3 regions of the Peribacillus sp. YIM B13481 genome follow, and region 1 is predicted to be linked to each of the others. Evidence: riboswitches for the same ligand, from Rfam matches in the RefSeq annotation. Region 1 holds a riboswitch; each other region holds the start of a gene.
What was found. Region 1 has a riboswitch for S-adenosylmethionine ahead of ACFX4X_RS06520 (methionine biosynthesis PLP-dependent protein). Riboswitches for the same ligand answer to the same signal wherever they lie in the genome.
Positions count from the first base shown of each region.

Region 1 (4,217 bases):
TTGAAAAAGAATTAAAATGATGCAAACAAGTGGGTGCCCATAATTTATGAGGCACCCATCCTTTAATCATTTTGCAGCAATTGCTTCCCCTTTTGCAATATTTACGAGGGCAGCATCGAAATCCTTGATTAAATCGTCCGGATTTTCAAGTCCGACAGAGAGGCGGAGCAAGCTGTTCGTGATGCCTCGCTTTTCCCTTTCATCAGCAGGCATGGCAGCATGGGACATTTTGGCCGGGTAGGATAAAATCGATTCGACCGCTCCAAGGCTTACGGCAAAGACAGGAAGCTCGACAGTGTTCACGAAAGAGCGGAAGACTTCTTCGCTTTCCAATTCAAATGATAGGACCGCCCCTGCACCAAGCGACTGGCCTTGCTGGATTTCGTGCTGTGGATGATCGGCCAGGCCAGGATAATAAACCTTTTTCACCAAAGGCTGCTCATTTAAGTAGGCGGCAATCTTTTCTGCCCCTTTTTGGGAGTGTTCCATTCTAACGGACAAGGTTTTCAGACCTCTCATTACAAGCCAGGCGTCCTGTACACCAAGAACCGCTCCAAAGGAGTTTTGGAGGGAACCGAGTCTTACTGCCAAATCCGGATCTTTTACTACGGCAAGTCCAGCTATCACATCACTATGGCCGGATAAAAATTTCGTTGCGCTATGAAGGACAACATCAGCGCCCAGATTCAGTGGTTTTTGTAATGCTGGGGTCAAGAATGTATTATCAACAAAACTTAAGGCACCGGCTTTTTTCGCGATATCACATACTGCTTTAATATCGGTCACTTTAAGTAATGGATTTGAAGGCGTTTCGATGTATATGGCTCTCGTATTTGGCTGAATGGCCGCTTTAATGCTTTCAAGGTCCGTCATGTCAACGAATGTATGCTCAATATTGAAACGCGTCAAAACGTTTGTGACCATCCTGAACGTACCGCCATACACATCTTCGGAAATGACGATATGGTCTCCGGCAGACAACAGCAGGAAAGCTGTTGAAATGGCTGCCATACCTGATGAAAAGGCAAAACCGTGAGTGCCTTCCTCAAGTTCGGCAATGATATCTTCCAGTGCTTCGCGAGTTGGGTTCCCGCTTCTGCTGTAATCATATTTGCCGAATTGATCGATATCGGATTGATGGAAAGTGGATGCGTGCTGAATGGGGACGCTCACACCGCCTGTTGCAGGATCGAATTTATGTTGATTATGAAGTAATTTGGTTTCAAAGCTGAAATCATGAGTGGTCATCGTAGTGCCTCCCTTTTTACATGTGCGAATGCTTGCTGTAAGTCCTGGATCAAATCTTCGCTGTCTTCAATGCCGACGGAGAAGCGCAGCAGGCGATTGCAAACCCCGTTCGCCGTTCTGACTTCAAGCGGTATATCGGCATGTGTTTGTGTAGCAGGATAGGTGATGAAGCTTTCAACCCCTCCAAGGCTTTCTGCAAACGAAATTAATGAGAGTGATTGTAAAAATGGGTTGACCGCCGCTTCATCAATGATACGGAATGAAATCATGCCGCCTCTACCTGGATACAATACATCTGTAACACAATCATGTTCCGACAAGTAATCTACAAGTATCTTGGCATTCTTTTCATGACGTTCCATCCGCAATGCCAGGGTTTTCATTCCGCGCATCAACAGCCAGGAATCAAATGGGCTCAAGACAGCTCCCATGCCATTATGATGGAAGGCAAGTGCATCACATAATTCAGCGCCGCTAGCAACGATCAGTCCAGCGAGCACATCATTATGACCACCGAGATACTTGGTTGCACTGTGGATCACAATATCTGCTCCAAGCAGGATGGGTTGTTGAATAAGAGGCGTGTAAAAAGTGTTATCAACGATTAACAATAAATTAAATCGTTTGGCCAATGCTGCAACGGCGCTAATGTCTGTTTGCTGCATAAGAGGGTTAGTGGGAGTTTCGATGAAGATGGCTTTCGTGTGAGGAGTGATGGCTTTTTCAATATCCTCCAAACAACAAGTGTTTACATAGTCGCACTTCAATCCCCATTTCTTAAACCCTTGTTCCAACAGACGATATGTACCGCCATAAAGATCTTCGCTGACAATCCATGCATCATCTGATTTAAATAAGGCCAGTATAGTAGAAATGGCTGCCATTCCTGAACTGCAGGCATACCCTTGGTCGCCTTTTTCCAGATCGGCGATGGATCGTTCCAATAGTTGGCGTGTAGGATTACCTGTCCTTGTATAATCAAATCCAGTCGATTGGCCGATTCCTTCATGGCGAAAAGCTGTTGAAAAGTATACTGGCGGATTGACTGTTCCTGTCGCCGTTTCACTGCGATTTCCTAATTGAGCAAGATATGTTTCAGTTTTGTACATAGTTTTCACTGCTCCTTTTTAGTTAAATAAAATAAAAAAAAGTCTTCTTTAAGAAGAAGACTTTGATTAAATAGGGACGAGTCATTCTTCTTATCTTCCAAGTTCACAAACTTGTGGAATTAGCACCTTTTCATTGGTTTGAAACAAATGAAGGTTGCTGAGGTGTCATCGGGCCATTCCCTCTACCTCTCTCGATAAGAGTTTAGATTATTCAATTTCTTTTGAATTTACTATATATATAAAATACTGTCAAGAACATTTTGGATGATAATGCTTTGATTTTCATGAATAGGGCAATTGGAGACTAGCGGTGCCAACACTTTATGTGTCTAAAAAGAATATCCAAAATTTTCATGGGTCCAGGGATAAACACGATATTAAATGGATTTTAAAGAAAAAGGGGGAGGCATGGCCGGTTATTTTTGCATTAAAAAAATAAAGTTTGTACAATGTATAGAGAGAAAGAATAATATGACATTATTCATTTCATATACATATGGTCTTCGATGAATAGTGCAAACAATAGGAGGAGAACACATGGAATACAGAATCGAACGAGATACGATGGGTGAAGTGAAAGTTCCTGCCGATAAATATTGGGGTGCACAAACGGAGAGAAGCCGTAACAATTTCAAAATCGGTAACGAAAAAATGCCGATTGAATTAGTTCGTGCATTTGCATACGTTAAACAAGCTGCGGCAAAGGTGAACTATGATCTTGGTGATCTTTCGGAGGTTAAAAAGAATGCCATCGTTAAGATTTGCGACGAAATCCTTGAAGGTACGCTTGATGAACATTTCCCACTTGTAGTTTGGCAAACGGGAAGCGGTACGCAAAGTAATATGAACGTGAATGAAGTGGTCGCTAACAAAGGGAATGAATGGTTAAAAGAAAATGGTGAATCCGAAACCCTTCACCCGAATGATGATGTTAACAAGGCACAAAGCTCCAATGATACTTTCCCGACCGCCATGCATATTGCAGCCTTTATGGAAGTCGCTGAAAAATTGGTTCCTGCCATCAAAGCACTTCGTGATACTTTCGATTCAAAAGAAAAAGAATTTTGGGATGTCGTGAAAATTGGCCGGACACATCTTCAAGATGCAACACCACTGACTTTGGGACAAGAAATTTCCGGTTGGAAAGCGATGCTCGATAAAGATCTCGCGATGATTCAGGAAAGCAGCCAAAAATTATTGAACCTGGCCCTAGGCGGAACGGCTGTAGGAACGGGAATCAATACAAAAAAAGAATTCCCAGGACTTTCCGCCAAACAAATTGCAGCAGATACAGGACATCCCTTCGTCACTTCGGATAATAAGTTCCATGCATTGACAAGCCATAACGAAATCGTCTACGCACACGGTGCGTTGAAAGCATTGGCAGCGGATTTAATGAAAATTGCGAACGATGTCAGATGGCTGGCAAGTGGCCCTAGAAGCGGAATCGGCGAAATTGCCATTCCTGAAAACGAGCCAGGCAGCTCCATCATGCCAGGTAAAGTCAATCCTACACAAAGTGAAGCGCTTACCATGATTGCGACACAAATTGTGGGTAACGATGCTACGATTGGCTTTGCAGCAAGCCAAGGTAACTTTGAACTGAATGTATTCAAACCAGTCATCATCTTTAACTTCCTGCAAACGGTGAAATTATTGACGGAAGGCATTCACTCTTTCAACATTAATTGTGCAGTTGGCATCACTGCAAATGAAGATAAAATCAAAGAAAATGTAGACCGTTCACTTATGTTGGTAACAGCATTGAACCCGCATATTGGTTATGAAAAAGCAGCCAAGATCGCCAAAACTGCATTCAAGGACAACTCTACGTTAAAAGAAGCGGCGTTGAAATTAGAA
Region 1 covers NZ_JBHZPE010000006.1:133,389-137,605, forward strand. The annotation lists gene metC (cystathionine beta-lyase) at 67-1,248, opposite strand; gene ACFX4X_RS06520 (methionine biosynthesis PLP-dependent protein) at 1,245-2,357, opposite strand; SAM riboswitch class I at 2,445-2,558, opposite strand; gene fumC (class II fumarate hydratase) at 2,895-4,217, shown strand, end outside.

Region 2 (4,217 bases), on a different contig from region 1:
GGAATGACCAGCAAATATATTATTGATATCCGAACCTGAACGATTAACGGCTACAACATAGGCTTGGTTCTCGATGGCACGACTAATCAATAAGGCTCTCCAGTGATCGAGTCTGGGCTTAGGCCATTCTGCGGTTACGAATAGAACTTCGGCACCTTGAACAGCATGGGCTCGCTGCCATTCCGGGAAGCGGATGTCATAACAAATGAATCCAGCACATATTTTTTCATCAAGAGTGAATAAACCTTCTTTTTCACCTGGCTGCAGGTAGCGATGTTCATCCATCAATTGAAATAAGTGAAGCTTATCATACTCTTTAATGAGTTTTCCATCCTTATTGATGATGATCATGGTGTTATAGATACCCATGCTCGTTTTTTTGGCAATGGAACCGCCTACGATGTGAATCTCGTGTTTCCTTGCCTGTGTTTTAAGGAATTCAATCGTTTTTTCCGCCTCTTGATCAGCAATCTCATTTAACCTGGTCAAGTCGTATCCAGTTGTCCAAAGCTCTGGTAAAATGACGATATCGGGTTCTGACCGTGCTGCTTCTTCCAACCATTGTTCCGCAACCTGAAAATTGATATCCGGTTGCCCGAATGCTATATCCATTTGAATACAGGCTATTTTCCACTTCATCGTTTAAAACCCCCACATGTAAAAAATGCTTTACAAGACTATGATAAACATATATCATTTGTGACTAGAATTTCAAGAAATTTCAGAGAAGGTGTATAAATGTTGCAATTCGAAAAATCCGGAAAGCTTCAGGACCTGCCAAAGCAGTTTTTTGCCTCACTTGTCGCAAAAGTCAATGCGATTACGGCGCAAGGACATGATGTCATTAATTTAGGCCAGGGAAATCCTGATCAACCTACGCCTGAACATATCGTGAAAAGTTTACAGACTGCTGCTGAAAGATCGATTAATCATAAATATTCACCATTCCGGGGACATCAATATTTAAAGGATGCCGCTGCCGTCTTTTATGAACGTGAATATGGAGTCAAGCTGGATCCAAATAGTGAAGTGGCGATTCTCTTTGGAGGAAAGGCAGGTCTTGTCGAACTGCCGCAGTGTTTATTAAATCCAGGTGATACGATCCTGGTTCCTGATCCCGGCTATCCGGATTATCTTTCAGGTGTAGTGTTAGCCCAGGCAAAAACCGAATTCATGCCCTTGACAGAAGAAAATGGTTTTCTTCCGAATTACAAAGTTATACATAAAGACGTGCTTGATAAAGCCAAAATGATGTTCTTGAACTATCCGAATAACCCCACTGGTGCTTCTGCAACTGAAAGTTTTTTTTATGAAACCGTCTCCCACGCAAGAGAGCATTCAATTTGTGTGGTCCACGATTTCGCTTATGGAGCGATAGGGTTCGACGGAAAAAAACCGACAAGCTTTCTCCAGGCAAAGGGAGCGAAGGATGTAGGAATAGAAATATACACACTATCGAAAACATACAATATGGCAGGGTGGAGAGTTGGCTTCGCAATGGGGAATAAAAGTGTCATAGAGGCTCTTGAACTATTACAAGACCATCTTTATGTGAGTCTCTTCCCGGCGATACAGGAAGCAGCGGCAAGTGCATTGCTTGACTCGCAGAGCTGTGTAGAGGAATTAGTGAAGATGTATGAGGGGCGCAGGAATGTTTTCATTGAGGGATTAAGGGCAATCGGCTGGGAAGTCAAAGCTCCTGAAGCATCGTTTTTTGCCTGGCTCAAGGTACCAAAAGGCTTTACGTCAGAGAGTTTTGCAGACTATTTATTAACGCATGCCCACGTAGCTGTTGCCGCAGGAAATGGATTCGGTGAATTTGGCGAGGGTTACGTAAGGGTAGGGCTTCTGACTTCGGAAGAGCGGTTAAAAGAGGCTGTGGAACGAATTCGCACACTAAACTTGTTTTAACGAAGGATTGAGGTATCCAATGTATCCCACCGTTAAATGGTTAAAAACGTATTGACAAAGTATGGAATACCTGTCAGAATACAAAATAAATTCTAAATCTTTCGATATTTGTAACTATATATCAGCGTTTTCTTATTTTGAGCAGGTGGAGGGACTAGCCCTATGAAGCCCAGCAACCGACCGTAATTCCATTGTAAAATGGGGCGGAATTCTTCGCCGGATTTTCATGAAATCCACAAGGCACGGTGCTAATTCTTGCAGCCAATGGCTGGGAGATAAGAAGATGGCTTTTTAAGCCTCTTCTTATATGAAGGGGCTTTTGCCATTTAGAGCAATGCCAGGTTAATGACTTCGAGAGTTTACTAACGTGTAATAGGAGTGATCAGATGAGCGAGATAGTCGCTACTTATTTAATTCATGACTTTAATGGAAATCATGAGAAAAAAGCAGAGAGCATTGCCTTAGGTTTGACTGTGGGGACATGGACGGACCTGCCCCAATTGGTCCAGAAGCAACTGGAAAAGCATAAGGGACGTGTAGTATCCGTAACGCCACTATCTGAAGAAGAGAGGGCAAACGGCTACTTTAATCGTAAAGTGTACCGTTCGCTAATTAAAATTGCCTATCCGGCTGGGAATTTCTCTAATGATTTACCTGCAATCCTTACGACGGTCTTCGGCAAACTTTCATTGGACGGTGAAATAAAACTGATCGACCTGGATTTTGTCGGTGCTATTCAAAAAGCGTTCCCGGGACCGCAATTTGGCATTACAGGCATAAGGGAAAAGATTGAGGTATTTAACAGGCCCCTGGTGATGAGCATCTTTAAAGGTGTATTGGGAAGGGATCTAACCTTCCATAATGAGCAACTGAAGCAACAAGCGTTAGGAGGTGTTGACCTAGTTAAAGATGATGAGATTCTCTTTGACCAGGAACAGACTCCATTTTTCGATAGAATAAAAACGGGAAAAAGAATTTTGAATGAAGTCTTTGAAACGACTGGCCACCGAACTTTATATGCTGTCAATCTATCAGGGAAAACATTTGATTTATTGGATAAGGCGAAGCAAGCGGCTGAAGCAGGGGCAGATGCTTTATTGTTCAACGTTCATACATATGGTTTGGATGTATTGCAAGCCTTAAGTGAACATGATCATATCAAACTACCGATCATGGCGCACCCCGCATATAGCGGGGCATTGGCATCTTCATCATTTTATGGGATAGGCTATCCATTATTGCTTGGTAAATTAGTGAGGTTATCAGGAGCGGATTTATCCTTGTTCCCATCACCTTATGGAAATGTCGCACTTGAAAAAAAGGAAACATTAGCGATTGCTGAAGCTCTTACAAAAGATGAATTTTCATGGAAAAAGGCCTTCCCTGTACCTTCTGCAGGCATTCATCCAGGCATGGTTCCCGACCTGATCAAGGATTTTGGGCTGGACAGTGTCATTAATGCCGGAGGTGGAATTCACGGACACCCTGACGGAGCAGAGGGCGGGGCCAAGGCTTTCCGTTCTGCTGTTGAAGCCGTACTAGCAGGAAAGGACCTATCAGAAGCGGCGGCTGAGGAAGAAGGACTAAAAAAAGCTCTTGTTTTATGGGGAGGCTTGTAAGAAATAATGAAACCGATCATCTTTTGCGATTTCGATGGAACGATCACCAACACAGATAATATCATTTCTATCATGAAAAAATTTGCGCCACCGGAGTGGGAAAAGTTGAAAGACGATGTCCTTCAGCAAAAAATCAGTATATCTTCAGGGGTCGGTGATATGTTTTCCTTGCTTGATAGTGGCTTGAAGGATGACATCATTCAATATGTATGCGAGACGGCCGGCATTCGTCCAGGATTTAATGAATTCGTTGAGTATACGAAAAAAGCCAACATCCCTTTATATATTGTAAGTGGAGGCATGGATTTTTTCATTGCACCTCTTTTAAATGATATCTTGCCAGCAGATTCCGTTTATTGCAACAATGCATTTTTCAATAAGGAAAAGATTTATATTGAGTGGCCCCACGCTTGTGATGACCAATGTAATAAGGATTGCGGTTGCTGTAAGCCATCAATTATGAGGGGAATTGCGAGTGCGGGTGATTTTAAGCTCGTTATTGGAGATTCAGTAACGGATTTTGAAGCGGCAAAACAGGCCGATTTTGTCATAGCCCGTGACATGCTGCTTGAGAATTGTGATAGAGAAGGGATTCCTCATCAAGGTTTTGAGACGTTTTATGATGTAATTGATATTTTAAAGCGGCGGGAGGAGGTAAAGGCGTGAACACACATACTGAAGAATGGC
Region 2 covers NZ_JBHZPE010000004.1:21,581-25,797, reverse strand. The annotation lists gene ACFX4X_RS04300 (carbon-nitrogen family hydrolase) at 1-639, opposite strand, end outside; gene ACFX4X_RS04295 (pyridoxal phosphate-dependent aminotransferase) at 739-1,911, shown strand; SAM riboswitch class I at 2,041-2,193, shown strand; gene mtnW (2,3-diketo-5-methylthiopentyl-1-phosphate enolase) at 2,298-3,530, shown strand; gene ACFX4X_RS04285 (2-hydroxy-3-keto-5-methylthiopentenyl-1-phosphate phosphatase) at 3,537-4,196, shown strand; gene ACFX4X_RS04280 (methylthioribulose 1-phosphate dehydratase) at 4,193-4,217, shown strand, end outside.
Region 2: it holds a riboswitch for S-adenosylmethionine, as region 1 does, so the genes downstream of both, mtnW (2,3-diketo-5-methylthiopentyl-1-phosphate enolase) here and ACFX4X_RS06520 (methionine biosynthesis PLP-dependent protein) in region 1, are expected to answer to the same signal.

Region 3 (4,217 bases), on a different contig from region 1:
ATATTCTTCCTGAAAAAATTAAAACTATAAACATTATAAAAGATTCCGAAAAGGGAAAACATAACTTCACTTTCCGAGATGAATATGTTTTTAAAATTGAGGAGAAAATAGATACTGAGTTAATCATCGATATCTTTAGATTAGGTGAAAAAGAGGTTGCTATGGTTATTTCTCGAGATATCACTGAACGTTTAAAAACAGAAGAATTACTGCGAAAATCAGAGAAGCTTGATGTGGTAGGGAAATTAGCTACAGCAATAGCTCATGAAATTCGAAATCCACTAACAACTATTAAAGGATTTATACAACTAATACAATCAATGAAAAATAAAGAAAATCAGTGGTACATAGATGTAATATCATCGGAAATTGAACAAATAGAAGTAATCACAAATAGACTTATGATAGTAGCTAAACCACAAGCAGTAAAGGTTCAACTCAATAATTTGAGCATGTTAGCAGAACAAGTTATAACGCTACTGCAACCTCAAGCAATGATGAAAAATATACAGATCAGAACAGAGCTTAAATCAGAAATTCCCTACATACCTTGTGAAGGAAACCAAATAAAACAAGTGTTTATCAATATCTTAGAAAATGCAATTGAAGCGATGTCAACGGGAGGAGAAATTTTGGTTCAAATCGATACACTTGATAGTCATCAAGTAAGTATTTGTTTTATCGATCAAGGATGTGGGATTCCAAGAGAACGTATCCCATATCTTGGAGAACCTTTTTATAGTATCAAAGAAAAAGGGGTTGGCTTAGGGTTAATGATCTGCTATGAAATTGTGAAAGCACATCAAGGAAAGATAGTTATTGAAAGTGAAATAAATAAAGGAACAACAGTTAATGTTATTCTTCCCATCTATTTTCTTTCTTATCAAAGGATTCTTTTAATTTCTTTCATGGGAAAGGCTTTTCGGTGATTACATACGTCGGTGTCGACTGGATATGACTACTTACAAATATTGAATGATTGGTATATCTTATACAATATTTTATGTAATCTTTGTATCACTTTTGGATTGCATATTATCACGATTTTCTTAGTTTCTTTTGACATGAGAGGATTGACCGTGACGACGGCAATATCCTCACAGAATAACTAGATGTTGATCCGTAATTCTCTCAATTAGTTGATTTTGTTTGTTTTGCATTTTAACATTCATAGTAGGGCTTCCTCCTTATGACTTTGAGTTTAGTTAAGTATTTATGTTTAAGAAATTTACGCTTTAAGTTTTTTTGTAGCTTCTATTAAGCGGCTTTTTGTAAACGGATTTTTTGCTTTTCTAGTGTATAGACATAGAAGAACCCCGAGTAATGGACCTTTTTCGAAGTGTCCATTATTCGGGGTATAGTTCATGAAAGGGTATTTTATTTAGATACTGGTATGACTGCACCTTTATATTTTTTAGTAATGAAGTCTTGTATTTCTTTAGAGCGAAGTACTTCTACTAACGCTTTTACTGTCTCTTTATTTTCATCGCCCTTACGTACAGTGATAATGTTTGCATATGGATTATCTTCACCCGATTCAACAGCGATTGGGTCTTTAAGCGGATCTAGCCCTGCATCTAACGCATAGTTCGCATTAATAACAACCGCATCACCTTCGTTGTTATTATAAATTTGAGGTAATAGGCCACCTTCTATATCTGCATTAAAAGTTAAGTTTTTAGGATTTTCTACAATATCATTAATCGTAGCTTCTGTTTTATTGAGGCCTTTTTTTAGCTTAATAACGCCCTCTTTTTCAAAAATAGATAGAATACGTCCTTGTTCAGCTACAGCATTACGCATAATAACTGTACCGTTTTTTGGAAGATCTTTTAAGCTATCATACTTTTTAGAGTAAATGCCGATTGGCTCAATATGAATAGCACCCGCATTTACAAAGTCATAGTCTGGATTCTCTTTTAACACTGATTTAAGATATGGAACGTGTTGGAAATAATTTGCATCAATCTCTTTATCAGCTAACGCTGTGTTCGGAATAATATAATCTTGGAATGTTTTAATTTCTAAATCAATTCCCTTTTCCTTTAATAATGGCTTTGCCTCTTCTAAAATTTCAGCATGTGGAATGTTTGATGCACCCACAAGGATTTTCTTTTCTTTGTCTGAAGAATCTGATCCGCTGTTAGTCGTACCGCAAGCTGCTAAACTTAATACTAATGCTGAGGAAACTGCTAAAGTTGATATCCACTTTTTCATAATTCATTTCTCCCTTATCGTTTATCTATTTTTGTTGTAAATATATCACCTATAAATTGAATAAAAAACAATGACTAAACATCATTATTATTGAGCTGAAACCCTTCAAGATATAACAAATTACCTAAACCACCTGCACCAACCCCAGCAACCAACTAGAAGGATTGTTGTAACTGTAATACCTGAAATTAATGCTGGCACCAGCTCTTAGTATGTTAGTTTGTCCGAAGTATACAGGGGAAAGGAAAGTTTTTTCTCCTCAAAAAAACCTTTCTACACATGAGTAGAAAGGTTGGTTAAACAATCCTTTCTCTCATCTTCCAAAGCACATTGCTTTGCAGGAATTGGCACCATATCAGTTAATTAACTGACGGTTGCCGGGCTTCACAGGGCACAGTCCCTCCACCTCTCTTGATAAGAGTCAAACAATATATTCAATTAAACGAAATATTTTAAATTCAGCGTTAATATAGTATGACAGTGATCTTATCATGACCAAATGGTAGTGTCAATCAAAAAAATGTTCAATTAATTTGAATTTACGAATGATTGCGTTAAATGTCTTGTTCCTGTAGCCCTTACGATTGCTTGTTCCAGGCCCTGCAGAAGCCTTCACTATCAAGAAGCGTGATAAAAACATCTATTGAATTAAATTCATGCATAACTATTATTAAGACGAAAGTTCTGATTTTTTTCGTATCAAACTACGCAGATAATTACATGGGAAATATGTCCGCCGCTATTTCGATTTCGACCGAAAAAAGCGATTTGGAAAAATCCCAAATCGCTTTTTTTATAGTATTATTTTTTAGGTGTTTTATTTAAAATAAAGCGTAGTTCATTGATATCATCATCAGATAGGGCATCTTCCTGAATGAATTGGACAAGCATGGATTTCAGGGCACCTCCATAAATACGGTTGATAAATGATTCGGTCTCGGCACGCTGGCACTCTTCCTGTGTATAGAGCGGGTAAAAGGTGTAAATTCTTAGATTTTTATCGACACCTACTACATCTTTTTGAACCAATCGATCGAGAAGAGTGCGTATGGTTTTCGGCTTCCAATCGGTACTCTCCTGTAAGGAAACTATGATGTCATTTGCTGTTTGAGGGGCTTTATCCCAAAGCACGTTCATGATTTCCCATTCTGATTCTGATATGCTAGGAATGTTTTTCTCCACTTTTCTCCCCTCCATTTTCTTTATAGATTCCTAAATCTTTTAAAATTGATAAAGTAATTTCTCCCGCCTTGCTTCCAGATGAATCATCTTCATTTTGTATATTGGTAGCAAAGAAATAAGTATCGTTCTTCGTCTCTACATACCCGATAAACCAACCATTGATGTTTTTTCCATTCACTGTTCCTGTACCTGTTTTTCCTGATAGGCGAGCTTCCTCATTCTTTTCTAAGAGCAGGGCGTCCTTCACAGCTTGGATATGCATTTCCTTATATCGCAATTGATTGTAATAAAAGGCTTGCAGCAGTTGGACTTGCTCGACTGGAGAAATTTTCAATGAGGATTCGAGCCAGAATTCACCCAATTCCCCGGATACATCGGCATTTCCATAATTTATCGCTTGCAGATTGGATTGTATTGTTTCAAATCCTGTCCTGCGATCTAATTCTTGGAAATACCAGTTTACCGAATTTTGTAAAGCGGATGAGACATCCTGATCCATATTCCAAGCGTCATAGGGTTGCTCAGTCCCATCCCAGGAAAGAGTGGATTCTTCGGGTGATATCACATTTGATTCTAGTGCAAATAAGGCACTATAGATTTTGTATGTGGAATCAGGTGATACCCGCAAAGTACTTTTCTCTTCATTATAAATGCGATATTGCTGTGCGTTATGATCATATAAAACAAAGCTTCCTTCATACCCTTTAAAGAATTGATGTAAATCTTCATAAACTACTCTGTCATTTTTAAAATAGTATCGGTCTTTTTCCGTCGCAAATGCGAAAACGAAAGGTAATTGGATTGTCAAAATGATACTG
Region 3 covers NZ_JBHZPE010000069.1:6,748-10,964, reverse strand. The annotation lists partial or broken gene ACFX4X_RS23185 (ATP-binding protein) at 1-929, shown strand, start outside; gene ACFX4X_RS23180 (MetQ/NlpA family ABC transporter substrate-binding protein) at 1,378-2,217, opposite strand; partial or broken gene ACFX4X_RS23175 (ABC transporter permease) at 2,295-2,424, opposite strand; SAM riboswitch class I at 2,528-2,638, opposite strand; gene blaI (penicillinase repressor BlaI) at 3,019-3,399, opposite strand; gene ACFX4X_RS23165 (BlaR1 family beta-lactam sensor/signal transducer) at 3,380-4,217, opposite strand, start outside.
Region 3: it holds a riboswitch for S-adenosylmethionine, as region 1 does, so the genes downstream of both, ACFX4X_RS23175 (ABC transporter permease) here and ACFX4X_RS06520 (methionine biosynthesis PLP-dependent protein) in region 1, are expected to answer to the same signal.